DNA from 3 places in the Streptomyces sp. NBC_01142 genome. Region 3 is predicted to be linked to each of the others. Evidence: riboswitches for the same ligand, from Rfam matches in the RefSeq annotation. Region 3 holds a riboswitch; each other region holds the start of a gene.
The links. Region 3 has a riboswitch for thiamine pyrophosphate ahead of thiC (phosphomethylpyrimidine synthase ThiC). Riboswitches for the same ligand answer to the same signal wherever they lie in the genome.
Positions count from the first base shown of each region.

Region 1: another riboswitch for thiamine pyrophosphate. It lies ahead of OG883_RS07180 (thiamine ABC transporter substrate binding subunit); the one in region 3 lies ahead of thiC (phosphomethylpyrimidine synthase ThiC).
Region 2: another riboswitch for thiamine pyrophosphate. It lies ahead of thiO (glycine oxidase ThiO); the one in region 3 lies ahead of thiC (phosphomethylpyrimidine synthase ThiC).

Region 1 is NZ_JAPEOR010000001.1:1,516,913-1,526,906, forward strand. Features, by position in the region: gene tsf (translation elongation factor Ts) at 1-629, shown strand, start outside; gene pyrH (UMP kinase) at 790-1,572, shown strand; gene frr (ribosome recycling factor) at 1,696-2,253, shown strand; gene OG883_RS07160 (phosphatidate cytidylyltransferase) at 2,253-3,365, shown strand; gene OG883_RS07165 (hypothetical protein) at 3,664-4,191, opposite strand; gene OG883_RS07170 (DUF6233 domain-containing protein) at 4,466-4,807, opposite strand; gene rlmN (23S rRNA (adenine(2503)-C(2))-methyltransferase RlmN) at 5,071-6,177, shown strand; TPP riboswitch at 6,208-6,317, shown strand; gene OG883_RS07180 (thiamine ABC transporter substrate binding subunit) at 6,397-7,488, shown strand; gene OG883_RS07185 (iron ABC transporter permease) at 7,527-9,143, shown strand; gene OG883_RS07190 (ABC transporter ATP-binding protein) at 9,143-9,994, shown strand, end outside.
Region 2 is NZ_JAPEOR010000002.1:986,999-996,992, reverse strand. Features, by position in the region: gene bfr (bacterioferritin) at 1-269, opposite strand, end outside; gene OG883_RS21955 (sulfite oxidase-like oxidoreductase) at 426-1,058, shown strand; gene OG883_RS21950 (DUF4396 domain-containing protein) at 1,072-1,611, opposite strand; gene OG883_RS21945 (deoxyribonuclease IV) at 1,695-2,543, opposite strand; gene pknB (Stk1 family PASTA domain-containing Ser/Thr kinase) at 2,549-4,519, opposite strand; gene OG883_RS21935 (thiazole synthase) at 4,793-5,587, opposite strand; gene thiS (sulfur carrier protein ThiS) at 5,594-5,803, opposite strand; gene thiO (glycine oxidase ThiO) at 5,800-6,987, opposite strand; TPP riboswitch at 6,985-7,097, opposite strand; gene OG883_RS21920 (hypothetical protein) at 7,149-7,490, shown strand; gene OG883_RS21915 (NAD(P)/FAD-dependent oxidoreductase) at 7,588-8,766, shown strand; gene OG883_RS21910 (Rv2175c family DNA-binding protein) at 8,810-9,175, shown strand; gene thiE (thiamine phosphate synthase) at 9,264-9,914, shown strand.
Region 3 is NZ_JAPEOR010000002.1:3,059,668-3,069,661, forward strand. Features, by position in the region: gene OG883_RS31555 (LacI family DNA-binding transcriptional regulator) at 78-1,190, shown strand; gene OG883_RS31560 (metallophosphoesterase) at 1,365-2,546, shown strand; gene OG883_RS31565 (hypothetical protein) at 2,695-3,522, shown strand; gene OG883_RS31570 (hypothetical protein) at 3,560-4,663, opposite strand; gene thiC (phosphomethylpyrimidine synthase ThiC) at 4,961-6,763, opposite strand; TPP riboswitch at 6,756-6,915, opposite strand; gene OG883_RS31580 (YibE/F family protein) at 6,987-8,339, shown strand; gene OG883_RS31585 (SsgA family sporulation/cell division regulator) at 8,477-8,911, opposite strand; gene OG883_RS31590 (IclR family transcriptional regulator) at 9,036-9,806, opposite strand.

The sequences.
Region 1 (9,994 bases), on a different contig from region 3:
GTGTCATCGTCGAGCTGAAGTGCGAGACGGACTTCGTGGCCAAGGGCGACAAGTTCCAGGCCGTCGCGGGCGCGCTCGCCGCCCACGCCGCCGCGACCTCCCCGGCCGACATCGAGGCGCTGCTCGCCTCCGAGATCGAGCCCGGCAAGACCGTCCAGGCGTACGTCGACGAGGCCAACGCCAACCTCGGCGAGAAGATCGTCCTGGACCGCTTCGCGCAGTTCACGGGTGGGTACGTTGCCGCGTACATGCACCGCACCATGCCTGACCTCCCGCCGCAGATCGGCGTCCTCGTCGAGCTCGACAAGGCGACCGATGAGGCCGCTGCGGTCGCCAAGGGCATCGCGCAGCACATCGCCGCCTTCGCGCCGAAGTACCTCTCCCGTGAGGACGTCCCGGCCGAGGTCGTCGAGGCCGAGCGCCGCGTCGCCGAGGAGACCACGCGCGCCGAGGGCAAGCCCGAGGCCGCCCTCCCGAAGATCGTCGAGGGTCGCGTCAACGGCTTCTTCAAGGAGGCCACGCTCCTGGGCCAGCCGTACGCGCTCGACAACAAGAAGTCCGTCCAGAAGGTCCTGGACGAGGCCGGTGTCACGCTGAAGCGCTTCGCGCGCATCAAGGTCGGCATCTGACCCGTTAAGCGATCGACACGGGAGCCCGCTAGGGTTCCTTACGCAGTCGCCGGTCGCACTCGCGCCGGACGACCGCAGATCTGACGAGGAGGCCATTGCCGACAGGGACATACATACCCACCGGCAATGGCCTTCTTCGTATGTGCACGAGGAGATCTCCATGAACAAGGGCGCGGACGCCACCAAGGCTGCCGAAGACAAGAGCGACCACGACGGCAAGAAGGCCGGACGCTTCATGCTGAAGCTGTCCGGTGAGGCGTTCGCCGGCGGTGGCGGGCTCGGCGTCGACCCCGACGTCGTACACGCCATGGCACGCGAGATCGCCGCGGTCGTCCGTGACGGCGCGGAGATCGCGGTCGTCATCGGCGGCGGCAACTTCTTCCGCGGAGCCGAGCTCCAGCAGCGCGGCATGGACCGGGCCCGCTCCGACTACATGGGCATGCTCGGTACGGTCATGAACTGCCTCGCCCTCCAGGACTTCCTGGAGAAGGAAGGCATCGACTCCCGCGTTCAGACCGCCATCACCATGGGCCAGGTCGCGGAGCCGTACATCCCCCTGCGCGCCGTGCGTCATCTGGAGAAGGGCCGCGTCGTCATCTTCGGCGCCGGTATGGGCATGCCCTACTTCTCCACCGACACCACCGCCGCACAGCGCGCGCTGGAGATCGATGCCGAAGCCCTGCTGATGGGCAAGAACGGCGTCGACGGGGTCTACGATTCCGACCCCAAGACCAACCCCGACGCGGTGAAGTTCGACGCGCTGGAGTACGGCGAGGTGCTCTCCCGCAATCTCAAGGTCGCCGACGCCACCGCCATCACTCTCTGCCGCGACAACGCCCTTCCGATCCTCGTCTTCGAACTGCTCGCCGAAGGCAATATCGCTCGGGCCGTCAAGGGTGAGAAGATCGGCACGCTCGTGAGCGACCAGGGCACCCGGGCCTGACTCGGGACGTCCCTCGAGGATGGACAAAGGCCTGCCGGTCGGACACCGTGCAGGGAATACGCGACACAGGTTCCGCCGGCCCTGTTGCATGCCGGGCCAACTCAAGACACGCAGGAGCAAGTGGTGATCGAAGAGACCCTCCTCGAGGCCGAGGAGAAGATGGAGAAGGCCGTCCTGGTCGCCAAGGATGACTTCGCCGCGATCCGCACCGGACGTGCGCACCCGGCGATGTTCAACAAGATCGTGGCCGACTACTACGGTGCGCTGACCCCGATCAACCAGCTGGCGTCCTTCTCGGTTCCCGAGGCGCGGATGGCCGTGGTGACCCCGTTCGACAAGACCGCTCTGCGCAACATCGAGCAGGCGATCCGGGACTCCGACCTCGGCGTCAACCCGAGCAACGACGGCAACATCATCCGAGTGGTGTTCCCGGAGCTCACGCAGGACCGCCGCAAGGAGTACATCAAGGTCGCCAAGACCAAGGCCGAGGACTCCAAGATCTCGATCCGCTCCGTCCGCCGCAAGGCGAAGGAGACCATCGACAAGCTGGTCAAGGATGGCGAGGTCGGCGAGGACGAGGGCCGCCGCGCCGAGAAGGAGCTCGACGACACCACCGCGAAGTACGTCTCGCAGGTGGACGAGCTGCTCAAGCACAAGGAAGCCGAGCTGCTCGAGGTCTGATGAACGACTCTTCCTGGGGGGCCCCGCCGAGAGCCGGTTACTGGGGGCCGCCCGACCAGGGGCCTGTCCCGGCGGGTCCCGCATACGATGGGCATGAGGCACAGCAGACTCGGCCCATGCCCATCGTGCCGGACTTTCCCGACGCAGGTAGAGACGCCGAAGACCGTAACGACGGCGAGGACCGCAACGACCGCGACCGGGGGTCCGCTCGGCCGAGTGGTCCCCTGTTCCGCGACGAGACGCCGCAGGAGCCCATGCACACCCCGCCGCCGTCGGCAGCGCCCGAGCCGCAGAAGAAGCGGGCCGGCCGTGACCTGCGCGCGGCCATAGGGGTCGGCGTGGGACTCGGCGCGGTGATCGTCGCGTCGCTCTTCATCGTCAAGGCCGTGTTCGTGGGCGTGATTGCGGTCGCGGTCGTGGTCGGGCTCTGGGAGCTCACCTCCCGGCTCGAGGAGCGCAAGCAGATCAAGGCGCCGCTGGTGCCTCTCGCGGTCGGCGGCGCGGCGATGGTGGTGGCCGGGTACGTGCGCGGCGCGGAGGGTGCCTGGGTTGCCATGGCGCTCACGGCGCTCGCGGTGCTGGTCTGGCGGATGACCGAGCCGCCCGAGGGCTATCTGAGGGACGTTACGGCGGGCGTCTTCGCGGCGTTCTACGTCCCCTTCCTGGCGACGTTCGTCGCGATGATGCTCGCGGCGGACGACGGGCCGCAGCGGGTGCTCGTCTTCCTCGTACTTACTGTGGTCAGCGACACGGGTGCGTACGCCGTCGGCTGGCGCTTCGGCAAGCACAAGCTCGCGCCGCGCATCAGCCCCGGAAAGACCCGCGAGGGACTGGTCGGCGCGGTGGCGTTCGCGATGGCTGCGGGCGCGCTGTTCATGGAGTTCCTCATCGACGACGGCACGTGGTGGCAGGGCCTGGTGCTCGGCTTCGCCGTCGCGGCCACTGCGACGCTCGGCGACCTGGGCGAGTCGATGATCAAGCGGGACCTCGGCATCAAGGACATGGGCACGCTGCTCCCGGGGCACGGCGGCATCATGGACCGGCTGGATTCGCTGCTGCCGACCGCGCCGGTGGTGTGGCTGCTTCTGGTGATCTTCGTGGGAAGCGGCTGACCCGGCCATTCGTACGTGAGGGGTTCGTTGTCCACAGGGCGGCGAACCCCTCTTCGTATCTCTGCGGCACTGGCAGCACCATGCCCGAGCCTGGAAACCCATCCGCCTCGGGCAGCGCCAGGTCTCCTGCCTGGGCCGTCGCGCCCTGACTTTCGAGCGGGCCGACCGCGCCCCGGCCGGGTACTGGCGCGCAGCGGCAACCAGCTCCCGCCCGCCGGTTGACCGCGCAACCTCGTCCACGTCGACGTCCGCGTCCGCCCGGCATCGCGACGGGCGGACGGGAGGCTTCGCTGCTTCCTCAGCAGAACTTGGCGGCTGCCGCGGCGGCTCCCTCTTTCCAGCCGTCGTCGTAGCTCTTGGTGCGGGGTGCGATTCCCTGCGGCTGCGTGGCCTGGCAGTTCGCCTTGACCGCCTTGTGGCCGGCGGTGAAGCCCGCCGCGCGCTCCTCGTCCTTCTGTGCCTGCGGGCCCTTCGCCTTGGCGCACTTGACGGTGTCCTCACCGTCGTCCACCACGATGTGGTACTGGGCGTCCTTTGCGCCGGGCACGACGAAAGCGCCGTCGGCGTCCACGGTGAGGTTTGTTCCGGCGTGCGACGGTCCCAGGAACGACACCTTCGCTCCCTCCGGGAATCCCTCGCCCATGAGCGAGAAGGCGGCTGGGCCCGGGGCGTCGGTGCTCCGCACCACCGCGCAACCCGGTGTCGGGAGGACGGTGGCGCTCTCGGGAGCCCTTTGGCTCATCCCTTGTGCACCGGCGGCCGAGGCGAGTGCGAACGACACGGCGAGCGGTGGTGTCAGGAGAGCGAGGCAACGTCTGCGGTTCATAGGTCCACCCTCGGATGGGCGGGCTGACCTTACAGCCCTGGTCCCGCCACTATTGCGCGAGGCCCATGACCGCGGCGTGACGCCGACGTGACGAGGGACCCGGGGAACGGGCGGGCGGCCGCCGCCCGGCCGTCCGGATCCCGCGCCTCCGACGCGGTATGCCCTGGTGGGGCGGCGGGGCAGACTCATCTCGGAAGGACGGCCGGCCGGGCCGACCGCGCGGTGCACGACAACGGTGCAGTGCGCGTGACTTCGTGCTGCGACGGGTCCCGGTTCACAGCACTCCAAGGTCAGTGTCCGGTCGGCAGTAGGGGCACGCCGTAATGCCGTCCTCTGTGATCGCGCGAAGTGCCTGCTCACGGGTCAGCGGCCGGGTGGCATTGCCGGCCATCCCGCAGTCGCTGGTGTGGACGGCGTCGGGGGTCGGCCGCCCGCCTGCTCGCTGCATGGAAAGCCTCCACTCCGGCACGCGTGGGGGCAGCGTGCGGGCTGCGCGTGCGGCCGCCGCTTCCTGCTTCTCCAGCTCGGCGATGGTCTCGTCCGTGCGGCGCAGCTGCCAGGCCAGCCACTGGCGGACGCTGCGCAGGCGCTCCAGGCGAGGCACTTGTTCGGACACGTGTTCGAGTCTAGGTCCTGGTGGGGCCGCTGCACGACAGAGCCCGTCCTGGGGCGGGGGAGGGCTCTGTCACGTGCGTCGGCTCCTGAGGGTGTGGCGGTACAGCCCTGCTTTCCCTCCCGCTGTCGCTGTGGCCAGCCGGAATTGCTCTGAGGCTGGGTCGTCCGAGGATGCCCAACAGCCACCGGCAACGACCGGCAACGCCTGCCCCGGGTCTCGGCGATTGCAGGTCACGACACTCCATCTGCGACACTCGAGGCACCATGCCCAAGCCCGGAGAACTCACTTTCGTCGCGCCCCGCGGAGCCAAGAAGCCACCGCGGCACCTTGCCGACCTCACGCCCGCCGAGCGCAAGGACGCCGTCGCCGCGATCGGCGAGAAGCCGTTCCGCGCCAAGCAGCTCTCGCAGCACTACTTCGCGCGATACGCCCACGACCCGGCCCAGTGGACCGACATCCCTGCGGCTGCGCGCGAGAAGCTCGCCTCCGAGCTGCTCCCCGATCTGATGTCCGTCGTACGGCACATCTCGTGCGACGACGACACGACCCGCAAGACGCTCTGGCGGCTGCACGACGGCACGCTCGTCGAGTCCGTGCTGATGCGCTACCCGGACCGGGTGACGATGTGCATCTCGTCGCAGGCCGGCTGCGGGATGAACTGCCCCTTCTGCGCGACGGGCCAGGCCGGTCTCGACCGCAATCTGTCGACCGCGGAGATCGTGCACCAGATCGTCGACGGCATGCGCGCCCTGCGCGACGGCGAGGTGCCCGGCGGTCCGGCGCGGCTGTCGAACATCGTCTTCATGGGGATGGGGGAGCCGCTCGCCAACTACAAGCGGGTCGTCGGCTCCATCCGGCGGCTGACCGACCCCGAGCCGGACGGGCTCGGGCTCTCGCAGCGCGGGATCACCGTCTCCACCGTCGGTCTGGTGCCCGCGATGCTGCGCTTCGCCGACGAGGGCTTCAAGTGCCGGCTGGCCGTCTCGCTGCACGCGCCGGACGACGAGCTGCGCGACACCCTGGTTCCGGTGAACACCCGGTGGAAGGTCCGCGAGGTGCTGGACGCCGCGTGGGAGTACGCGGAGAAGTCCGGCCGCCGGATCTCCATCGAGTACGCCCTGATCCGCGACATCAACGACCAGGCGTGGCGGGGTGATCTGCTGGGCCGGCTGCTCAAGGGCAAGCGGGTCCATGTCAATCTCATCCCGCTGAACCCGACGCCGGGATCGAAGTGGACCGCCTCCCGTCCCGAGGACGAGAAGGCGTTCGTGGATGCCATCGCGGCGCACGGGGTGCCCGTGACGGTTCGCGATACCCGTGGCCAGGAGATCGACGGAGCGTGCGGACAGCTGGCCGCTTCGGAGCGTTAGGTTCCGTGTAACCTGACGGGAAACATCTGCATATTCCGACAGGGGAGCGCCACAGCGCTGAGAGTGCGACACCGTCAGGTCGCAGACCCTCTGAACCTTGCCCAGGTCATTCTGGGTAGGAAGTTCGGTCATTACTCACAAGCTGTTGCGCCCTGCCCGGATCCTGCTCAGGACCGGGCAGGGCCGCGTCTCTTCCTGGTCATCTCCAGGAGGAATCCGATGAGCACCACCAAGAAGATCACGGTCACCGCGCTGGCCGCTGCGCTGGGTGTCTCCACGCTCGCCGCCTGTGGCGGGGAGGCAAAGGACTCCGCGGACGGCGGTGCCACGTCCAAGACCGTGACGCTGGTCAGCCATGAATCGTTCGCCGCCTCGGCCTCCGTGCTGAAGGAGTTCACCAAGGAGACCGGCTACACGGTCAAGGTGCTCAAGAGCGGGGACGCAGGCGCGGCCCTCAACAAGGAGATCCTCACCAAGGGCTCCCCCCAGGGCGATGTCTTCTTCGGCGTCGACAACACCCTGCTCTCGCGTGCGCTCGACAACGGCCTGTTCACGCCGTACGAGGCCAAGGGCCTGGCCCAGGTCACCGACGAGGTCCAGCTCGACAAGGACCAGCACCGCGTCACGCCCGTCGACACCGGCGACATCTGCGTCAACTACGACAAGAAGTACTTCGCCGACAAGAAGCTCGCTCCGCCGCAGACCTTCGACGATCTGGCCGACCCCGCCTACAAGGACCTGCTGGTCGTCGAGAATGCCGCGACCTCCTCGCCCGGCCTCGGATTCCTGCTCGGCTCCGTCGGCAAGTACGGCGACGACGGCTGGCAGGACTACTGGAAGAAGCTGAAGGACAACGGCGTCAAGGTCGTGGACGGCTGGGACCAGGCTTACAACGAGGAGTTCTCCGGCTCCGCGGGCGGCAAGAAGGCCAAGGCCGACCGCCCGCTGGTCGTCTCCTACGCCTCCAGCCCGCCGGTCGAGGTGCTCTTCGCCGAGCCGCAGCCGGCCGAGGCACCGACCGGTGTCGCGACCGGCACCTGCTTCCGTCAGACCGAGTTCGCGGGTCTGCTCAAGGGCGCGAAGAACGAGGCGGGCGGCAAGGCCCTGCTGGACTTCCTGGTCTCCAAGAAGTTCCAGGAGGACATGCCGCTGAAGATGTTCGTCAACCCGGTGGTCAAGGACGCCAAGCTGCCCGAGGTGTTCACCAAGCACGGCGTCGTGGTCGACAAGCCGGAGACCGTGTCCCCCGAGGAGATCGCCGAGAACCGTGAGCAGTGGGTCCAGTCGTGGTCCTCGCTCGTACTGAAGTAAGGAAGTCGCTGCGCGGGAATGCGGCGCGGCTCGGACTGATGGCCGGGCCCGTCGTGTTCTTCGCGGTCTTCTTCGCCTACCCCGTGGCCGCGATCGTCGGCCGGGGTCTCCAGATCGACGGGGTATGGCAGTTCGGCCGGATCGGCGAGGTCCTCGGCCGCTCCGACATTCTGCGCGTCCTGTGGTTCACCACCTGGCAGGCGCTCGCCTCCACCGCGCTCACCCTGCTGATCGCCCTGCCCGGCGCGTACGTCTTCGCCCGCCTCGACTTTCCCGGCAAGCAGCTGCTGCGGGCCGTGGTCACTGTTCCGTTCGTGCTGCCGACCGTTGTCGTCGGGACGGCGTTCCTGGCGCTGCTGGGGCGCGGCGGGCTCCTCGACGAAATGTGGGGTCTGCGGCTGGACACGACGGTGTGGTCGATCCTGCTCGCGCATGTCTTCTTCAACTACGCCGTGGTCGTACGGACCGTGGGCGGTCTGTGGTCGCAACTCGATCCGCGCCAGGAGGAGGCCGCCCGGGTGCTCGGTGCCGGACGGTTCGCGGCGTGGCGGCGCGTGACTCTGCCGGCGCTCGGGCCCGCCGTGGCCGCGGCCGCCCTCATGGTCTTCCTCTTCACCTTCACCTCCTTCGGTGTCGTACAGATCCTCGGCGGACCGACCTTCGCCACCCTCGAAGTGGAGATCTACCGGCAGACCGCCCAGCTGCTCGACCTGCCGACGGCGGCCGTGCTGACGCTGGTGCAGTTCGCCGCGGTGGGCGGCATCCTCGCCGTACACGCCTGGACCGTACGGCGTCGGGAGACGGCGCTGAAGCTGGTGGACCCGGCGCAGACCGCGCGGCGGCCGCGCGGCGCAGGGCAGTGGGCGCTGCTCGGCGGGGTCCTCGTCACCATCGGGCTGCTGATTCTGGCGCCGCTCTGGGTGCTCGTGGAGCGCTCCTTCGACGGGGCGGCCGGCTACGGTTTCGGCTACTACCGGGTGCTGTTCACCATGGACCCGAGCGGGGGCGCGTTCCTGGTGCCGCCGATCGAGGCCGTGTGGAACTCCCTGCAGTACGCGCTCGCCGCCACCGCCATCGCGCTGCTCATCGGCGGGCTCGCGGCGGCCGCGCTGACCCGCAGGGCAGGCCGGCTGGTGCGCGGCTTCGACGCGCTGCTCATGCTGCCGCTCGGCGTCTCCGCCGTGACCGTCGGCTTCGGCTTCCTGATCACCCTCGACGAGCCGCCGCTGGACCTGCGGGCCTCCTGGATTCTGGTGCCGCTCGCCCAGGCTCTGGTCGGCGTCCCCTTCGTCGTACGCACGATGCTGCCGGTCCTGCGGGCGGTGGACGACCGGCTGCGCGAGGCGGCCGCTGTGCTCGGCGCGTCTCCGCTGCGGGCCTGGCGCGAGGTCGATCTGCCGCTGGTGCGGCGGGCGTTGCTCATTGCCGCGGGGTTCGCCTTCGCGGTGTCCCTGGGCGAGTTCGGGGCGACCGTCTTCATCGCCAGGCCCGACAATCCGACGCTGCCGGTGGCCGTGGCGAGCCTCCTCGGCCGGCCCGGCGAGCTCAACTACGGGCAGGCGATGGCGCTCAGCACCATCCTGATGCTGGTGTGCGCGGCGGCTCTGCTGCTGCTCGAACGCCTGCGTACCGACCGACCGTCCGGGGAGTTCTGATGGCCTTGCTGCGACTGGATGACATCACCGTACGGTTCGGGGCGCGGGCGGCGCTCGACGCGGTGGACCTGGAGGTCGCCGAGCACGAGATCGTCTGTGTGCTGGGGCCGAGCGGCAGCGGAAAGTCCACGCTGCTGCGGGTCGTCGCGGGCCTGCAGGATGCCGACGCCGGGCGGGTGCTGCTGTCCGGCGCTGACCAGGCCGGGGTGCCGGTGCACCGGCGGGGCGTGGGCCTGATGTTCCAGGACCACCAGCTCTTCCCGCAGCGCGACGTGGGCGGCAATGTCGCTTTCGGGCTGCGTATGCGCGGCACAGGGCGGGGCGAACAGGTGTCTCGGGTGGGTGAGTTGCTGGAGCTGGTGGGGCTGCCGGGGGCGCAACGGCGGGCCGTGGCGTCACTGTCCGGCGGCGAGCAGCAGCGGGTGGCGCTGGCCCGGGCGCTTGCACCGGAGCCGCGGCTGCTGATGCTGGACGAGCCGCTCGGCCAGCTGGACCGGGGGCTGCGGGAGCGGCTCGTCGTCGAACTGCGCGGGCTGTTCGGGCGGTTGGGTACGACGGTGCTCGCCGTCACCCACGACCAGGGCGAGGCCTTCGCGCTCGCCGACCGCGTGGTCGTCATGCAGGACGGCCGGATCGCCCAGGCGGGCACACCGCTGGAAGTGTGGCAGCGGCCCGTCTCCGAGTTCGTGGCCCGCTTCCTCGGCTTCGGCAACGTGGTGGCGGCGACGGTGAGCGGCACGGCCGCGGACACCCCGTGGGGCAAGGTCCCGGTGCCGGACGGTTCACCGCAGGGCGCGCGGACGGTACTGGTACGACCGGCCGGGGTACGGCTCACGGACCCCGAGGGCGGC
Region 2 (9,994 bases), 2.1 Mb from region 3:
TCGGCCTGGAACATCTCGGTGACCGTCTGGCCGATGCGCACATGGAAGAGGCGCTGGTAGTTGGGCAGACCGTCCAGGAACAGGATCCGGTCGGTCAGCACCTCCGCATGCTTCATCTCGTCGAACGACTCGGCACGGGTGTACTTGGCCAGCTTCGTCCAGCCGAAGTTCTCCTGCATCTTCGCGTGCAGGAAGTACTGGTTGATCGCGGTCAATTCGGCAGTCAGCTGCTCATTGAGGAACTCGATGACCTCGGGGTCGCCCTGCATCGCAGAGGCTCCTTCCGCGCGTGTGACTGGGGCAGGTAGCGCGCATCCTCGCATCGCGACCGGGGGGCGTCCAGTAAGTGCATGCTTAGTAGGAGTTGCCCGAATCGGCCCAGACCTGGTCATGACCACCCCTCGCGGTCTGTCACCATTGAGGGCATGGGGCAGCCGGAGAGCCGGGAACACCGCGCAGCAGAGCAGTCCGAGCTTCCGCCGGGGCAACGACTGCAGCGTGGGTGGCCGGTCACTCACTATGGGCCCGTACCCAAATTCAAGCCGGACCGCTGGGAGTTCAGGGTCTTCGGTGCCACGGCGGACGGCGACAAACGCTGCTGGAACCACGAGGAGTTCTCGGCACTGCCCTTCTCGACGGTCGTCGCCGATCTGCACTGCGTGACAAAGTTCAGCATGCTGGGGGCCGAATGGGGCGGTGTGCCCGCCCGTACGATCGTGGATCTCCAGCCGCCGGCGGCGAACGTCACCCATGTCATGGTCTGGGCCGAGTACGGATTCAGTGCCAATCTGCGGCTCGCCGACTTCGTTTCGGAGCGCACGATCTTCGCGACCCACAAGGACGGTGAGCTGCTCACCGCCGAGCACGGCTTCCCGCTGCGGCTGGTCGTACCGCATCTGTACGCCTGGAAGGGGCCCAAATGGGTCCGGGGCGTGGAGTACATGACCGCCGATCGCCGCGGCTTCTGGGAGGAGCGCGGCTATCACAACCTCGGCGACCCGTGGCGGGAGCAGCGCTACTCCTATCAGGAGGAGCCGGGGGACGGCCCGGAGTTCTGACTCCTGAGGTTCCTCAGTGGTGGTACTGGTGGACCACCGCGTGGCCCTTGCCGCGGCCGATCATCCACTTGTTCACGGGTGTGGTGATCAGGAAGGCGGCCAAGAGGGCGAAGGCGAGGACGCCCCAGAACATCGGGTCGCTCAGATGGGCGTCCATGGCGCCGGGCCAGAACGCGATCACGCCGTTGTCGATCAGTTCCATCACGGCGATGGAGAGGGTGTCGGCGGCGAGCGCGACCCGGAAGGCGGTCCTGAAGTCCACGCCGGCCTTGAGGACGCCGCGCAGGGTGAGCGCGTAGCCGAAGAAGAAGGCCAGGGCGATCGCAAGGATCATCGTCGGCAGATTGGCCCAGCCGAGTGCGGTGCCGATCACCATGCCGAGTACCTCGCCGATGGCGCAGCCGGTGAGGCAGTGGAGGGTGGCCCTGGCGGCCATGGCCCAGCTGACCGTGCCGCCGTGCCCCTGATGCCCTGCGTGTCCGGCCTTCCCCTGGTGGGAGTCGTGCCCGTGCTGCTCGTGGTGTGTGTGCTGGAAGGGAGAGTCGTGCCGCATGAGAGAGCCCCCAAACCCGGGTAGCGGTTCCTGCCGACAGTAAGAACCGTATACCCCCTTGGGGTATTCCCGACGGAGGTCTCTCAGCGCAGTTTCTTCAGCCGCGCCACGTCCGCGGCGTGCCCCTCCTTGCCGCCGGGCGTCTCGATGATCAGTGGCACGCCCTCGGTCGCCGGGTGACGCATCAGCTCCCGGAACGGCTCCTCGCCGATATGGCCCGCGCCAATGTTCTCGTGACGGTCCTTGTGGGCCCCGGACACATCTTTGGAGTCATTGGCGTGGATCAGCTTCAGCCGCCCCTCCCCGACCGTGTCCACCAGCAGATCCAGGGTCTGCGCCATCCCGTCCGGGCCCGCGAGATCGTGACCCGCCGCGAAGACGTGGCAGGTGTCCAGGCAGACGCCCAGCTTGGGGTGCGCGTCCAGCGCCTCGAAGTACGGGCCGAAGTCCCAGGTCCTCGAACAGAGCGAGAAGCCCTGACCGGCCGTCGACTCCAGCAGCAGGAACGGGTCGTCGTCGTGCGTCAGCTCGTCGAGCAGGGGCAGCATCCGCTCCCGTACCTGCGCCAGCGCCACCTCCCGGGTGCGGCCGCCGGTCGCCGAGCCGGTGTGCACCACCACGCCGAGCGCCCCGATCTCCCGGGCCCGGCGCAGTGAGTGGCGCATCGACTCCACGGACTTTTCGGCGGTCGCCTCGGTGTGCGAGCCGAAGTTGATCAGATACGGGGCATGGACGTACGCCGATATCCCGTCGGCGGCGCACTCGGCACGGAACCGCTCGTCCTGCGCCGGGTTTCCGATGGGTGTGGCCCAGCCGCGCGGGTTGGCGACGAAGACCTGTACGGTCTCCGCCTCCAGCTCCCGGGCGTAGCCCAGCCCTATGGTGGCGAGGCCGCCGGCCACGGGGACATGGCCGCCGACGGGGTTGCGCATCAGAACTACAGTCCCTTGGTCTTGATCTTGATCGTGCTGCCCTCGGGAGCCTGGTCGCCGCCCGCGACGGACTGGCTCTCCACGGTGTCGCCGAGGAACGGGAAGCTCTTCTCGACCTCGACCGCGAAGCCCGCGGACTCCAGTTCGCTGGTGGCGTCGTCGACGTTGTCACCGACGACATCGGGGACGTCGATCATGCGCGGGCCCTTGGACACCGTCAGCGTGACGGTGTCGCCGCGGGCCAGCTGGGCACCCTCGGCCGCGGACTGCTTGGCGACGGAGCCCGCCTCCTCGGCGGAGTTGATCCGTCCGGCGGCGACCTTGACCTTGAACCCGGCCTCTTCGAGCTCGCTGGTGGCGTCCTCCAGCGCGTCGCCGGTCACATCCGGAACGTCGATCGGGGCGCCCTTGCTGACCACGAGGGCGACCGCGGTGTCGGGGCTGCGCTTGGTGCCGGCGTCCGGGTCCGTACTGATCACCGAGCCCTGCGCGATGTCCTCGCTGAACTCCTTGGTGACCACTCCCGGCGCGAGACCGGTTCTCTTGAGCTCGCGCTCGGCCTGGGCCAGCGGCTTGCCCTCGAGGACGGGGACCTCGACGATCTTCGGACCGCGCGAGATGATGATCGTCACCGAGTCGTTGCCGCGGATGCGCGCGTTGGTCGTCGGGTCGCTGTTGATGACCGTGCCCCGCTCGGCCGTCTCGCTGAACGCGCGGCGGACGTTGTTCACGTCCAGCCCGGCGCTCCTGAGCTCCTGCCTGGCTTCCTGCTCGGTCTTGCCGATCAGGGCGGGGACGCGGGTGAACTGCCCGGAGTTGATGTACCAGACGCCCACGCCCACGCCGAGGACCAGGAACAGCGAGACCAGCAGGGCGAGGACGCCACGCTTGGGGACGGGGACCGTACGGCGCCGGGACGCCCGGTGCTGCTGCGGCGGCTCCGCAGGGGGCATCGCCAGCCGGGCGGTGTGGTGAACCTCGGGCTCCTCGACGGGACGCACACGCGGAATCACGCTCGTACGGTCCTCGGAGGCGGGGACCGTGTCGCCCTCGGCCTGACCCCCGGTCCCGTCCGTGGCCCCGTTTTCCGTGTCCGTGTGAGCCTGCGGCGGCACCGCGTCCAGCTGCTCGTCGCCGAGCGACTCCCGCGCCTCGCGTGCCTGAGCCAGCAGCGCCACCGCGTCGTGCGGACGGACCTCGGGATTGCGTGCGGTCGCGCTCGCGACCAGCTCGTCGAGTTCCACGGCGAGCCCGGGGACCAGGGCAGAGGGCGCCGGAACGTCCTCGTTGAGATGCTGGAACAGCACCGCGGCGGGGGTGTCGCCGTGGTGCGGCTTGGAGCCGGTCAGCATCTCGTAGAGGACGACGCCGCAGGCGTACACATCGGCACGCGTGTCGGCCGTGCCGTACTCGATCTGCTCCGGCGCGAGATAGGAGACCGTGCCCAGGACGGTACCGGTGGTGTTGGTGACGGAGCCGACGGCCCGTACGAGACCGAAGTCGGCGACCTTGACCCGGCCGTCGTCCCCTATCAGCACGTTCTCCGGCTTCATGTCCCGGTGGACGAACCCGGCCCGGTGCGCCGCGCCGAGCGCAGCCAGCATGGGCTCCAGGATGTCGAGCGCGGCGCGCGGCTGGAGCGCCCCGCGCTCGCGCAGGACGTCGCGCAGCGTGCAGCCCGCGACGTACTCCATCGCCAGATAGACGTACGCACCCTCGGCGCCCTGGTCGAAGACCCCCACCACATTGGGGTGGGCGAGCCGCGCCACCGATTTGGCCTCGCGGATGAAGCGCTCCACAAAGGAGGCGTCGGTGGCGAGGGCGGGGTGCATCACCTTGAGGGCGAGCACCCGGTCGAGGCGGGTGTCGACGGCCCGGTAGACCGTGGCCATCCCGCCGACGGCGATGCGCGCCTCGACGCGGTAGCGGCCGTCGAGCACCTGCCCGACGAGAGGGTCCTGGAGGGTCGTATCCACATGGTCGATTCTACGAGTCACCCACGGCACCCCTGACGCCCCGGGGCGGGTCCGGGGCAGGACTGAAGCCGAGCTGTGACAGCGGGGGAGGTTTTCCCCCACCTCGACCCCACTCTGCCCCTGGCCTGCCCGTCCCTTCCCGTGACCGGGTTCCGCCCCGGACCCCGCGACCCAGACCCCCGTGGGGCTGCATGGCGGCCCGTCCGGCGATCGAGGCGCGGCCGAAGGCCGTACGGGGCGGAGCCCCTGTTGCAGGGAGGCTCCCCGCAGTGGTCAGAACGCCGGGCGCTCGGGGTCCAGGACCGCACGGCCCTCCGTCGGCGACGACGCCTCGGCGAAGTGGCGACGCGGAATGCGGCCCGCCCGCCGCGCCAGCCGTCCCGCCTCCACCGCGTGCCGCATCGCCTCCGCCATCAGCACCGGCTCCTGGGCGCGGGTGACCGCCGAGGCCAGCATCACCGCCGCGCAGCCGAGCTCCATCGCGAGCGCCGCGTCCGAGGCCGTGCCCGCGCCCGCGTCCAGAATGACCGGCACGCGCGCGTGCTCGACGATCAGCTGGAAGTTGTGCGGGTTGCGGATGCCCAGGCCGGACCCGATGGGCGAGCCCAGCGGCATGATCGCCGCGCAGCCCGCATCCTCGAGCTTGCGGGCGAGCACCGGGTCGTCGTTGGTGTACGGCAGGACCGTGAAGCCGTCGTCGACCAGGATCTCGGCCGCGTCCAGCAGCTCGACCGGATCGGGCAGCAGCGTGCGCTCGTCCGCGACGACCTCGAGCTTGATCCACTCGGTGCCGAGTGCCTCGCGGGCGAGCCGGGCGGTCAGCACGGCCTCTCCCGCGGTGAAACAGCCCGCCGTGTTGGGCAGGACACGGATGCCCAGCTTCTGCAGGACGGACAGGACGGAGCCCTGCACGGTCGGGTCGAGGCGGCGCATCGCGACGGTGGTGAGCTCGGTGCCGCTCGCGACGAGGGAGCGTTCGAGTACGTCGAGGCTGGGCGCCCCTCCCGTACCCATGATCAGCCGGGAGTTGAAGGCGGTGTCGCCGATGGTGAGACGGTCGTCGGCCACGGCTGATCAGCCTCCCTGCACTGCGGTGAGGACTTCGACGCGGTCGCCGTCGCCCAGATGTGTGCCGGCCCACTGGCTGCGCGGGACGACCGTCTCGTTGAGCGCGGCGGCGACTCCGGACGGGGCGGCGCTGAGACCGGCGACCAGGGCGTCCAGGGTGGTTCCGACGGCAAGCTCGCGCGCCTCGCCGTTGACGGAGACGTTCAGGACGTTCATGCGGGCTGCTCCTGAGGTACGGGGGAGAAGCGGCGAGGGGTGAACGCGCGGGCCTCGTCGGGCAGTTCGCCGGTGACCAGCACCTCGGACATCACATCGCCGGTGACGGGAGTCAGAAGCACCCCGTTGCGGTGGTGCCCGGTGGCCAGATGCAGGCCGGGCAGGGCGGTCGGGCCCAGCAGCGGGGCATTGTCGGGGGAGGCGGGGCGCAGTCCGGCGCGGGTCTCGGTGAGCGGCAGCTCGGTGAGGCCCGGCACCAGCTCGTGCGCGTCGCGCAGCAGCTCGTACACCCCGCCCGCGGTGACCGTGGTGTCCCAGCCGAGCTCCTCGCTGGTCGCGCCCACGACCAGCTCGCCGTTCTCGCGCGGCACCAGATAGACATGGCTGCCGCGCACCACGGCCCGGACGGTGCGCGAGAGGAAGGGCGCGTACGGACGCGGCACCGTGAGGCGCAGTACCTGGCCCTTCACCGGCCGCACCGGTGGCAGGACGTCCTTCGGTACGCCACCGAGCCTGCCGCTCAGCGAACCGGCCGCCAGTACCACCTGGTCCGCGGCGAGTTCCGTTCCTCCCCCGGAGCCGCCGGCCCGGGAGGGTCCCCCCGCCAGTACGGCCCCGGCTGCCCGGTCCCGTACCACCGAGAGCCGCTCCGCCCAGCCGCGGTGGAAGATCACCCCCGCCCGCTCGCAGGCCGTCAGCAGGGCCGCGGCCAGCCGCCGTGGATCGACCTGGTGGTCGCCGTCCACCCGCAGGCCACCGCGTACACCGGGGGCGAGCATCGGCTCCAGGCGGCGGCATTCGCGCCCGGACAGCCACTCCGACTGCAGTCCGGACCGGCGCTGCAGGGCGTGCAGTTCCCGAAGGTGCGCGCGGTCGTCGGCGTCGAGCGCGACGGCGAGCGTTCCGCAGGCGCGGTGGCCGACGGACTGCCCGCTCGCCTCCTCCAGCTCCGCGACGAAGGCGGGATAGCGCCGTGCGGATTCCAGATTGAGAGCGAGCAGCGTCTGCTCGCCGTAGTGGAGTTCGGTGACGGCGGCGAGCATGCCGGCCGCGACCTGTGCGGCCCCGCCGCCCGGCTCCGGATCGACGACGGCGACGCGCAGTCCACGCTGCGCCGCCCGCCAGGCCGTGACCAGGCCGATGATTCCGCCCCCGACAACGAGGACATCCGATGTACGCGACATGGGCGTCCAGCCCCTCCCTTCGCCGGCATGACCCGGATCAGGTTCGTACGGTCGGAGGCCGTCCAGCCTCCCTCTCAGCCCGGTGCGTCCGGGCTCCCGCGAGTGTCTTACGGTGGCCACCCTAACCCCAGGCCCCAACGCGCAGTAAGGGAGCAGCCCCAGTGGTGACGTCGCTCGACGGACTCGTACTCTCGCCGGTCGCCGACCAGGCTCCGGGCCAGGTGGGAACCCGGACCCGGTTCACGTACCACGAGCGGGAAGGCCGGATCTGGGCCGAGTACGAGGGGGGTGATGTGATCCGCGGCCATCTTGTCGGGACCCGGGAAGGCGACCGGCTGGACTTCCGTTATGTGCAGTTGAAGACGGACGGCGGGACGTCCTGCGGGCACTGCGTCTCCATCGTGGTCGAGCTCGAGGACGGGCGAGTGCGCCTCGAGGAGACCTGGGAATGGGAGTCCCAGGAGGGCAGCGGGACGAGCGTCGTCGAGCAACTCCCTTCCTGACGATTCGTCAGCTGCTTAAGATGATCAGGTGAACGAGCGGCAGCAGCAGACAGAGCAGCACCGGCGGCACCGGCGGGTCGTCGTGGCCGGCGCGGGAATGGCCGGTGTGCAGACCGCGGTGGCCCTGCGCGAGCAGGGCTTCACCGGCCCGGTCACCCTGATCGGCGCGGAGCCCCACCAGCCCTACGACAGGCCCCCACTCTCCAAGGCCATCCTGCTGGGGGAGGCGGAGGGTTCGGCCTTCGACGTCGACTTCGAGGCGATCGAGGTCGACCTGCGGCTGGGCTGCGAGGTGACCGGCGTACGCTCCGACGCGCACGAACTGGACACCGGCGCCGGGCCGGTTCCCTACGACGTCCTGGTCATCGCCACCGGCGCCGAGCCGATCACCCTGCCGGGTACCGAGGGCGTCCCCGGCGTCCATCTGCTGCGTACCCTCGACGACGCGGCACGGCTGCGCCCCGTCCTCGCCGAACAGCACGACATCGTGGTCGTCGGCGCGGGCTGGATCGGCGCGGAGTTCGCGACCGCCGCCCGCGCCGCGGGCTGCACGGTCACCGTCGTCGAGGCCGCGGAGCGCCCGCTGGCGGCGGCCCTGCCCGCCGAGGTCGCCGCCCCGATGACCGACTGGTACGCGGAGTACGGCACCGAGCTGCTCACCCACGCGCGCGTGGCCGACGTCGAGCCGGGCGAGGTGATCCTGGCGGACGGACGGCACCTCCCGGCCGGCGCAGTGGTCGTCGGCATCGGCGCGCGGCCCGCCACCGCCTGGCTCGCCGGATCCGGCATCGCACTCGGTCCGGAGGGCGCCATCACCGCGGACGAGTATCTGCGCACCTCGCTGCCCGATGTGTACGCCGTCGGGGACTGCGCCTCCTTCCCGTCCGGCCGCTACGGCGAGCGGCTGCTCGTGCACCACTGGGACAACGCTCTCCAGGGGCCGCGCACGGTCGCCGCCAACATCATCGGAAGGGGTGCCGGCGGTGAGCCGGCGCAGATCTACGACCCGGTGCCGTACTTCTGGTCCGAGCAGTTCGGCCGTTTCGTGCAGTACGCGGGGCATCACGCGGCCGCCGACACGACGGTGTGGCGGGGCGATCCGGCGAGCGCCGCCTGGACGGTGCTCTGGCTGCGGGAGGGCGTGCTGGTGGCGCTCCTCGCCGTCGGCAGGGCCCGCGATCTGGCGCAAGGGCGCAAACTCATCCTGGCCGGCGCGCGGCTGGATCCGGAGCGCTCGGCCGATCCTTCCGTCCCTCTGAAGGCGGCAGCTCTCTAGGGTCTGGCTACCCACTGTCAGTCCGGGATGGCAGGCTTGTCCTGTGACCGAGATTGACGCAAAGATCGATGCTCTCGTCCCCGCCTGGCTCCACCTTCCCGACATCGCGGAAATGCTCGATGTCGAGGTGACACGCGTACGGCAGCTGGTCAAGGAAGGCCAGCTGATCGCCGTACGCCGTGGTGAGAACCGGGCGCTTCAGGTGCCTGCCGCCTTCATCGACGGCGACAAGGTGGTCAAGGGTCTCGCCGGGACCCTGACACTCCTGAAGGACGACGGCTTCTCCGACGAAGAGATGCTCGAGTGGCTCTTCACTCCCGACCCCACCCTGCCGGGCACGCCCGCGCAGGCGCTCAGCGAGAATCGCGGCACGGAGGTGAAGCGCCGGGCCCAGGCGCTCGCCGTCTGACGTCCTGAAGACACCACCACACGCGCTGTACGGGCAGGGGCCGGTTGCTCCTGCCCGTACACCGCCGATCCCACGGGGGGAATCACCCATGTCCACGGCTCGTGCGCTGCTGTCCGACGCCCGGCTCTATCTGTGCACGGATGCCCGCAGGCGACAGGGAGATCTCCCCGGGTTCCTCGACGCCGTGCTCGCCTCCGGGGTCGACATCGTGCAGCTGCGCGACAAGGGCATGGAGGCGGGCGAGGAGCTGGAGCATCTCCAGGTCTTCGCCGACGCCTGCCGCCGCCACGGCAAGCTGCTCGCGGTGAACGACCGCGCCGACGTGGCGCACGCCATCGGCTCCGGGGTGCTCCATCTGGGGCAGGGCGATCTGCCCGTCCGGGCCGCCCGCGCGATCCTCGGCGACGACGTGGTGATCGGCCGCTCCACGCACGGCGAGTCCGAGGTGGACGCGGCCGTCGCAGAGCCGGGCGTGGACTACTTCTGCACCGGACCCTGCTGGCCCACCCCGACCAAGCCCGGGCGGTACGCCCCGGGACTCGGCCTTGTGCGGTACGCCGCGTCGCTGGCGACCGAGCGGCCGTGGTTCGCCATCGGCGGGATCGACGAGCGCAACCTTGACGAGGTGCTGGACGCGGGCGCGCGCAGGATCGTCGTCGTACGGGCGATCACCGAGGCCGCCGATCCGGCCGCGGCGACGGCGGATCTGGCGAAGCGCGTCAGGGAGCGCATCGCATAACTGTCCGATAACTGTCCGAGGGGTGGACAGTAACCCGGCAAATCTGGCATATTTCCGCGGTCTGGTTGGGCGACCGGTCG
Region 3 (9,994 bases):
CATGCAGAAACGTGCCTGTCAACGAGTGAATATGCGACCGGCCCAACCACCCTGGCGAGCCCTACTATCGGCTCGCCATGACAGCAGCAGGGAAGCACCAGGTGAGCCGGACGGAGACATCCCGCCGGGGCAGCCGGCAAAGCCGGGCGGGCATCCGAGACGTGGCCGCCGCAGCCGGAGTCTCCATCACGACTGTCTCCGACGCACTCAACGGCAAGGGCCGGCTCCCGGACGCCACCCGCCGACATGTCCGCGAGGTCGCCGACCGGCTGGGCTATCGCCCGTCCGCCGCGGCGCGCACACTCCGTACCGGAAAATCGGGCTTGATCGGCCTGACCGTAACCACGTACGGGGATGAACCTTTCACCTTCACAGAGTTCGCCTATTTCGCCGAGATGGCGAGAGCCGCGACCTCCGCCGCGCTCGCACGCGGCTACGCACTCGTCATTCTGCCCGCCACCTCACGCCATGACGTCTGGTCGAACGTCGCCCTCGACGGCACCGTCGTCATCGACCCCTCCGACCACGACCCGGTCGTCACCGAACTGGTCCGCCAGGGCCTGCCCGTCGTCTCCGACGGGCGTCCGGCCGGGACCCTCCCGGTCACCGCCTGGGTCGACAACGACCACGAAGCCGCCGTACTCGATCTGCTCGAGCATCTCGCCGCCGCCGGCGCCCGCCGCATCGGCCTGCTCACCGGCACCACCACCGACACCTACACACGCCTGTCCACCACCGCCTATCTGAGCTGGTGCGAGCGCGTCGGACAGGACCCGGTCTACGAGTCCTACCCCGCCCACGATCCGTGCGCCGGGGCCGTCGCGGCCGACCGCCTGCTCGCCCGACCGGACAGACCCGACGCCGTCTACGGACTCTTCGACCCCAACGGCACCGATCTGCTTGCCGCCGCCCGGCGCTACGGTCTGCGCGTCCCCGATGATCTGCTGCTCGTCTGCTGCAGCGAGTCGACCGTGTATGCCACCACCGAGCCGCCCATCACCACGCTCTCGCTCAAACCGCGCCGGATCGGTACAGCGGTCGTCCAGCTCCTCATCGACGCCATCGAAGGGATCGACGAGGACCGGCCGATCGAGCAGGTGATACCGACCGAACTGATCGTCAGAACGTCCTCACAGCGCCGCCCTCCGCGAACGACGGTGAGCGCCCCGCGATCTTCATCTCAGGACTAGACCTTCCCAATTGGGACGAAACAACCGGCGAACCAGGGGTGCAGGAGGATTCACCACCCCTGGTGCGTCACACAGCGCGGACCTCATTCCTATGATGGGCGCACGACACCGCGGACCACCCCGACCAGGCTGGGCCGAGAGGTGAACGGCGGCGCGACGGTGGTGGAGGGGTCGATGACTCAGGGGGCCGGTCAAGGACCCGTAGTGCGAACAGCGACATTGCGTGATTTTCGCGTACCGCCGTACGCGCAGGTTCCCGTGCAGTCGCAGTCGCAGTCGCACGAACAACCGCCGGTGCCTCCGCGCGCACAGCCACAGGTGCCGCCCCAGGTACCGCCCCCGACGGAATCGCCGGTGCCCTCCCAGGCGCCTGCGCAGCCGGCGGGGTCCGGCCATCCCGGCAACGCCTTCCCCGAGGGAGAGCAGCCGGACGGCTACACCCCCACCGCGCGCGATCTTCCTGTGATCAGCCTCGGCGGCCCTGGCGACACCGTCCAGGTGCAGGTCAACCCCGCCGAGGCACCCTCGGCCGACGGGCTCGGACCGCTCTATGTCGTCGGCGACGTCCACGGCTATCTCGACGAGCTCCTCGCGGCACTCACCGCACAGGGCCTCATCGACGCCGAGGGCCGCTGGGCCGCGGACAACACCCGACTGTGGTTCCTCGGCGACTTCACCGACCGGGGCCCCGACGGCATCGGCGTGATCGACCTCGTCATGCGGCTCTCCGCCGAGGCCGCGGCAGCCGGCGGCTACTGCAAGGCCCTGATGGGCAACCATGAACTGCTGCTGCTCGGGGCCAAGCGGTTCGGCGACACCCCCGTCCACTCCGGTGCGGGCACCGCCACCTTCCAGGCCGCCTGGTTGCTCAACGGCGGCCAGAAGGCAGACATGGACCGTCTCCAGGACGTCCATCTGCAGTGGATGGCGCGGCTCGACGCAGTGGTCGAGGAGGACGGGCATCTGCTGATGCACTCCGACACGACCGCGTACCTCGACTACGGCTCCACCATCGAGGACGTCAACGACACCGTGCACGCGATCCTCACGCGCAACGATGCCGACGAGTGCTGGGACCTCTTCCGCAAGCTCACCAAACGCTTCGCCTTCCGCGACGACGACGGCCCCCAGGCCGTACGCGAACTGCTCACCACCTATGGCGGCGGGCGCATCGTGCACGGTCACAGCCCCATCCCGTACCTGCTGGGCGAGGTGGGCACGGAGGACGGCGAGGACGGCGAGCGCCCGGTCGTCGAAGGCCCGCATGTGTACGCCGACGGGCTCGCGATCGCCATGGACGGCGGCGTGACCATGGCCGGAAAGCTCCTCGTCGTCCAACTCCCGCTGTCTGACTGAGTCAACTCGGGACAGGCGATTTACGGAAACCCCCTGTCACCCCGTGCCTCAACCGCTCTACCATCGGGTTATCCGTAGCAGGCTCTCCTCCGTTTCTGCCCAACCGCCCGGTCGATGCGGGCAATCCGGCCCTACGGAGCATCGGGGGATGCACATGAACAGCGCTCCGCACCTGCTGACCGAGGATCGCGCCGAGTACGAGCGGATCCTCGACGACGCACTGCGCAACGCCCATGACCGTCCGGATCTCGCTGCCGTCGGGGAGCGGCTGAACGCAGAACAGCTCCGCACCATGGCACTGAACGCGACAACGCTGATCACCACCGCCGCCGCGACCGAGTACGAGCACTATGTGAAGGTCCGCGAGGAACTGCGCTCACCCACGACCGCCGCGTCCATACGCAATTCCGTACTGGCCGCGTCCGAGGGCGAGGCGTCCGAGGGCGGCGCCGGGTTCGCCGCCGTCGTCGCCGTGCTTGCCCCCGTGCTCGCGGGGACGGCCGCACTGATCTTCCTGCTGGTCGGCTACATCCTGAAGATGCTCAGCCCCACACCGTCGTTCGCACAGACCCTGCTCACTGCCGGCTGGTTCTTCGGGGCGGTCACGGCGGCAGCCATCCTGGTCGCCGCGATCGGGCTGCTGCTCACCGCCCTGCGCAACGGCGCGACCCAGGTCCCGGCCGCGGAGTCGGCGGGCGAGCTGCCCGACGAGCTGTCCCGGGCCAAGGACGCCTGGCGTCATGCCCTGCTGGAGCGCGGCCTGCTGCCGTTTCTGCGGGCAGCGCTGGCGGACCCCAGCGCCGACCCGTCCTCCGCGGTACCGCCGCGCCATGTGAGCCGTATCCCGAAGGTCGGCTACAGCGGCCCGGACTACTCCAGCCCGAGCGAGGGCTCGACGACCGGACAGCGCCCCACGTTCACCAGCCCGGACTTCACCAGCCCGGACTTCGGCGGGCCCGAGCACCGGCCGGAGTGATCCCGGGCCACCGGCCGCAGCGGTCTCCGGCCGGTGCTCACAGGCGCCGTACGGCCTGCGTCTCTGCTCGTTCGACCGACGCACGTCCGTGCACATGCACCAACGCCAGATGGAACAGCGCCGGCGCGAGCGGAGCCCATCGATGGACCCGGTCCGGTCGCAGCAGATACCTGGCCACCGGCGCCGCGCGGAAAGGAACGTAGTCGATCGTCTGGTGTTCCCACCTGTCGGCGACGCCTCTGCTCATCCGTGTCTGCAGGCCGTCGCGGGTCAGGTCCTTCAGCCGCGCGTAGAAGTGGGCGCTCCAGTGCCGTCTCTCCACGTCCAGCACGAAGGCCAGCAGAACGAGGGTGTACTCGTGCGGCTCCAGGGACAGCTCCTCCCGCATGCCGCGGCGCGCGACTGCGTAGAGATCCGGAGCACTCCTGCCGGATGAATCGATGTGCCGGGACAGCCCTTCATTGACGGAGGAGTTCCACACTCCGGGTGCCATACGAACCCGGTCGCTGCGCTGAGTGACGACCAGCATGTCGTCGGCGGTCACCACGGCCACATTGGCGGCGAAGCTGCACTGAAGGAAGGCCGGTGCTTCCAATGGCCGGTCCGGATCGAGGTATCTGGACCGCGGCGTGGTCCCGTCGGGCAGCCGCCGATCCAGCTGCTGCGCGGCAAGAAACGTGTAATAGTCCGTCGGCCGCAGCCTCAAGTGGACTTCCGGCTGCTCGTCCAGGGCCGTCCGGGAGACGTCGAACGACTCGACGGCATACCGAGGACCGTTCCACACCGGGGTCCGGCCCTTCGCCCGGAGCTGTGCGCTTTCGGTCTCGATCTCGTCCCGCCAACCGGCCATGTCCGAAGGGAGCGTGATCTCGTCGTCCAGGACCTGGACATGTATCGCCTCGGAAACGACGGGCGACTCGCCGTCCCCCTCCACTATCAGGGCGGAGGTGTGGAGCGGTCCCAGCGAGAACGTGGACCACACGCGGTGGGACTCCTCACGGGACCGAAGGCTCCGAACCGCTCGTTTCGAACGCTTGCGCAACGTGAACCAGGCGTCCTGCAAGGGCTGTTGGAACAGCGTTGCGAACAGCATGCCGAACAGTGCGCCGACCACTCCGTTGGCCACATCGATTCCGCCCACGTCACGCAGGCTAGTCAGATTTGATCAAGCTTCGGGTGGCCGTGGCTCTACCGTTACCTCGAAACTCTCGGCCCTTCGGAGCCACCGCCATGCTGGGGCGGACGCCACGGCGTACCGATCAGCGGCTCCATCCGGGGACGAATGCCCGCTGGTGGCACAAGGCCGTGGCTACCGCGGAGGCTACGGCCGTGGTCACCGCAATGACGGTGGCGGCCGGCACGGTGCCCCTGAGCCGGACACACCGGCCCGAACGGCGGTGCGCCCGCCCGGCTGCCCGGGGCACCGCCGTGCGTCACGTCAGTCCGCAAGCGGCAGGTACACACGGTTGCCGCTGGCCGCGAACTCCTTCGACTTCTCCGCCATGCCCGCCTCGGCCTCCTCCAGGGAAGCCGTATCGGCCATGTCACCACCGTGCTGGCGCCGGATGTCCTGGGAGATCTTCATCGAGCAGAACTTCGGACCGCACATCGAGCAGAAGTGCGCGGTCTTCGCCGGCTCGGCCGGGAGCGTCTCGTCGTGGAACTCCCGTGCCGTGTCCGGGTCGAGGGCCAGATTGAACTGGTCCTCCCACCGGAACTCGAAGCGCGCGTCCGACAGTGCGTCGTCCCACTCCTGCGCGCCGGGGTGGCCCTTGGCCAGGTCCGCCGCATGGGCCGCGATCTTGTAGGTGATGACGCCGGTCTTCACGTCGTCGCGGTTGGGCAGGCCCAAGTGCTCCTTGGGCGTGACGTAGCAGAGCATCGCGGTGCCCCACCATGCGATCATCGCCGCCCCGATGCCGGAGGTGATGTGGTCATACGCCGGGGCCACGTCCGTGGTGAGCGGGCCGAGCGTATAGAAGGGGGCCTCCTCGCAGATCTCCTGCTGGAGGTCGATGTTCTCCTTGATCTTGTGCATCGGGACGTGACCGGGTCCTTCGATCATCGTCTGCACATGGAAACGCTTGGCGATCGTGTTGAGTTCCCCGAGCGTGCGCAACTCCGCGAACTGCGCCTCGTCGTTGGCGTCCGCGATCGAGCCGGGGCGCAGGCCGTCGCCGAGTGAGTACGTCACGTCGTACGAGGCGAGGATCTCGCAGAGCTCCTCGAAGTTCTCGTACAGGAACGACTCCTTGTGGTGCGCCAGACACCAGGCCGCCATGATCGAACCACCGCGGGAGACGATGCCGGTCTTGCGGCGCGCGGTCAGCGGAACGTACCGCAGCAGCACGCCCGCATGGACCGTCATGTAGTCGACGCCCTGCTCGGCCTGCTCGATGACGGTGTCCTTGTAGACCTCCCAGGTAAGCTCCTCGGCCTTTCCGTCGACCTTCTCGAGCGCCTGGTAGAGCGGCACGGTGCCGATGGGAACGGGGGAGTTGCGCAGCACCCACTCACGGGTGGTGTGGATATTGCGGCCGGTGGACAGGTCCATGACCGTGTCCGCGCCCCACTTGGTGGCCCAGGTCATCTTGTCGACCTCCTCCTCGATGGAGGAGGTGACCGCGGAGTTGCCGATGTTGGCATTGACCTTCACCAGGAAACGCTTGCCGATGATCATCGGCTCGATCTCGGGGTGATTGACGTTGGCGGGCAGGACGGCCCGGCCCGCGGCGATCTCCTCGCGTACGACCTCGGGGGAGACGTTCTCGCGGATCGCGACGTACTCCATCTCCGGCGTGATCTCGCCCCGGCGCGCGTACGCGAGCTGCGTCACCGCCTGACCCGCTCGGCCCCGGCGCGGCTGGCGCGGCCGGCCGGGGAAGACCGCGTCGAGATTGCGCAGTCCGCCGCGCGGCGAGGTGTGCTTGATCCCGTCGTCCTCGGGGCGGACCGGGCGGCCCGCGTACTCCTCGGTGTCACCGCGGCCGATGATCCAGTTCTCCCGCAGCGGCGCCAGGCCGCGGCGTACATCGGTCTCGATGGTGGGGTCGGTGTACGGTCCGGACGTGTCGTACAGCGTCACGTCCTTGCCGTTGGTGAGGTGCACCTGGCGGACCGGCACCCTGAGATCGGGGCGCGAGCCCTCGAGGTACCCCTTGTGCCAGCCCGGCGTGCGCCCGGCCTGGTCGGCGGTGCCGTCCTGGCTGGCGGCAGGCGTGCGTGCATCCTGAATGGTCATGAGACCTACTCCCTACGCCGGCATTACCCGGTAACAGGTTCGGCGGTCGACGCAGCGGCTTCCGTATCCGAAGTACTGGCGTGTGGCCAGACGGCTCGTACGGAGGTCAGCGCCCTCTCAGCCCGGTGCTCCGAGCTCCCGCGTGTGCAAAGGTGCCACCACGCTAGCGTCATTTCTGGCGCGCTGAACAGTGGGCCCCCCGCATTCTTGCGATGATCGGTCGGTGACCTCCACCCCGACCACCTCGCCACAGACGCCCGAACCGCACGGCCACTCGCACAGCCATGGACCTGCCGCGCCCGTCTCCCGCCACCTCCGCAAAGTCATCGCCGCGGTGCTGATCCCCTTCGCCACGGCGGTCCTCGTCGGTCTCGCCGTGCTCTGGCCGGGAGGCGCGCCCGCCCACGAGCGCAGTGGTGTCGGCTTCGACCGGCAGACCGAGCAGGGCACGGTGACGCAGGTCGAGAAGGTCAACTGCAAGGACGTGAACGCCGCACAGGTTCCGCCGACCGGTGACACCTCCACGCCCGAGGGGCGCGAGGCGGTCAATGCCCAGCAGGGCAGCTGCGAGAGAGCGACGATCAAGGTCACCAGCGGCAAGGACAAGGGCCGTACCTTCACCGAGATCGTCCAGCCGGACGCGCCGCGGCAACTGAACGAGGGCCAGGGAGTGGTGGTGGCGTACGCCCCCGATGCTCCCCGCGATCTCCAGTACTCCGTGACCGATGTGAACCGCGAGTTCCCCATGGCCCTGCTGGCCGGGCTCTTTGCGCTTGTGGTGGTACTGGTGGGGCGGATGCGCGGCGTGATGGCGCTGATCGCGCTCGCCCTCTCGTTCGCCGTACTGACCCTGTTCATCCTCCCCGCGATCCTGCAGGGCTCCAATCCGCTGGTCGTCGCGGTGGTCGGGGCGAGCGCCATCATGCTGATGTCGCTCTACATGTGCCACGGACTGACCGCCCGGACCTCGGTCGCGGTCCTCGGTACGCTGATCTCGCTGCTGCTGATCGGGCTGCTCGGCTCGCTCTTCATCGGCTGGGCGAGCCTGACCGGCAACACCGATGACAACACCGGCCTGATCCACGGCCTGTTTCCGAACATCGACATGAGCGGTCTGCTGCTGGCCGGCGTCATCATCGGCTCGCTCGGCGTACTGGACGATGTGACGGTGACCCAGACGTCGGCGGTGTGGGAGCTGCGCCAGGCGGATCCGACCATGGGGCCGAAGGCCCTGTACCGGGCCGGCCTCCGGATCGGCCGGGATCACATCGCGTCCGTCGTCAACACCCTCGTACTCGCCTACGCGGGCGCGGCGTTGCCGCTGCTGCTGCTCTTCTCGATCGCGCAGAGCAGCGTGGGCACGGTGGCCACCAGCGAGCTGGTGGCGGTGGAGATCGTGCGGACCCTGGTGGGGTCGATCGGTCTGGTCGCTTCGGTGCCGGTGACCACCGCGCTCGCGGCGCTGGTGGTTTCCGCCGACCGGCCGGGCTCGGCGGGATCCTCAGAAGCAGGAGCAGACAGCGCTCCGAGCGGATCGCCGGTACGGAGCGGCAAGGGCCGACGGCGCAAGAAGTAGGCCGTGAGCAGGGACAGTGGGCGGCGGGCAGCAGTCCGCGGACGGGCGGCCGTAAGCGATAGGCGGCGGGGAGCAGTCCGCGGACGGGCGCGGGCGCACGGCAGGAGGCGTCAGGTCGCGGCAGCCGTACGAGCCCGTCAGCCGGCGGTCTCCTCCGCCAGGATGCGGCCGAGCGCCGCCTCCAAGTTCTCCTCGAAGTCACCGAGCGTCCGCTCCTGCCCCAGCGGCACCAGCTTGTCCGTGCGGTCGAGGAAGGCCACCAACGGCGCCGCGCTCGCCCGGAACACCGCCCGCTCGCAGCCGACCTGGAGCCGGATCCTGACGTCGGACAGCCCCTCGGGCCCGACCGGCGCGATGCACACATCGCCGTCCCCGCTCCGCGCGTTGATGCCGTCCAGCAGCAGCTCCCTGCCGAAAGCCCAGGTCACAGGGGCATCTCCGGGCAGGTGAAAGGTCATCCGCACCGCATACGGATCCCCCGTCTCGTACCCGAGCTCCACCGGGATCCGGAAGGAGAGTTCCTCGGAGACAAGAAAACTCATCAGGACCTCGGCCTGGACAGACTCGCGCATCATGTACTCCGCAGCAGATGAAGCAGTGAAATGAAACCGTGACGAAAACGGCCAAGAATGATCCCCCTTGGCCCTCTTGACGCAATCGTGCTGTAAGCGCTAGTTGATCACAAGGAGTAATTTTTCAGATACTGATAGAGAGGGTAAGCGATCCCAACAACCCGCCAATTCCACTGCGTAGCTCCTCGATCGCAGGGAGCAGCCGTTCTTCCTGGTGAAGAGGGAGAGAAATCGCCATCGTCGCGGCGGCGGACCCCGCCGTGATCGGAATGGCGGCACAGACCGTACCGAGCGCATATTCCTGCCGCTCCACGACGGGCTGCATCCGCCCGGTTGACGCGAGCCGCTCCAGCAGCGCGCGCCGGTCGCGTACGGAGTAGGGAGTGACCGCCTGCACGGGATGGCGGTCCAGATGATCGCGACGGGCCGGCTCGTCCAGCTGACTGAGCAGACACTGGCCGATCGCATGGGCATGCCCGGTCTCCCGGAAGTCGGCCCACTCGCTCACGGCCGGGGCACAGGGGGTGTCGGCGACCGCGACCAGCTCGATCTCACCCTCGCGGTAGACCGCGAAGTACACGGGGACACCAATCGTGTCGCGCCAGTGCGTCAGCGAGTCCTCGAGCCTGGTGCGACGATTCTGCAGAGCGCCGGCGGGGGCGAGCCGTCCCACGGCGTCGCCCAGGACGAACACGCCCTTCTCGCGCCGGAGATAGTCCTCGTGCGTCAAGGTGCGCAGCAGGTGGTAAGCGGTGGGAAGAGGAAGCCCCGCCTCACGCGCGAGCTGCTTCGCGGGAGCCCCGTCCGGATGGGAAGCCACTGCCTCCAGAAGCCTCAGCGCCCGCTGCACCGAACCAATCAGGGTAGGGACAGCGGCGTTCGTAGCCTTGGCCAAAGGTCACCCCCAGGCGTGGTGACGGGCTTGCGCGCCCGCCTGCGGGGGCCACCCCCGCGCGCCCGCCGCGCGGATTTCCCAAGGGACGGCAGCGGGTTGCCACTGTAATGGCAGCCCTTGTCGGGGGATGGGGTTTGTCAGAGGCGTTCCCCCGGGCGGGCTAATGGCCATTCCGGCCCACGGTACGA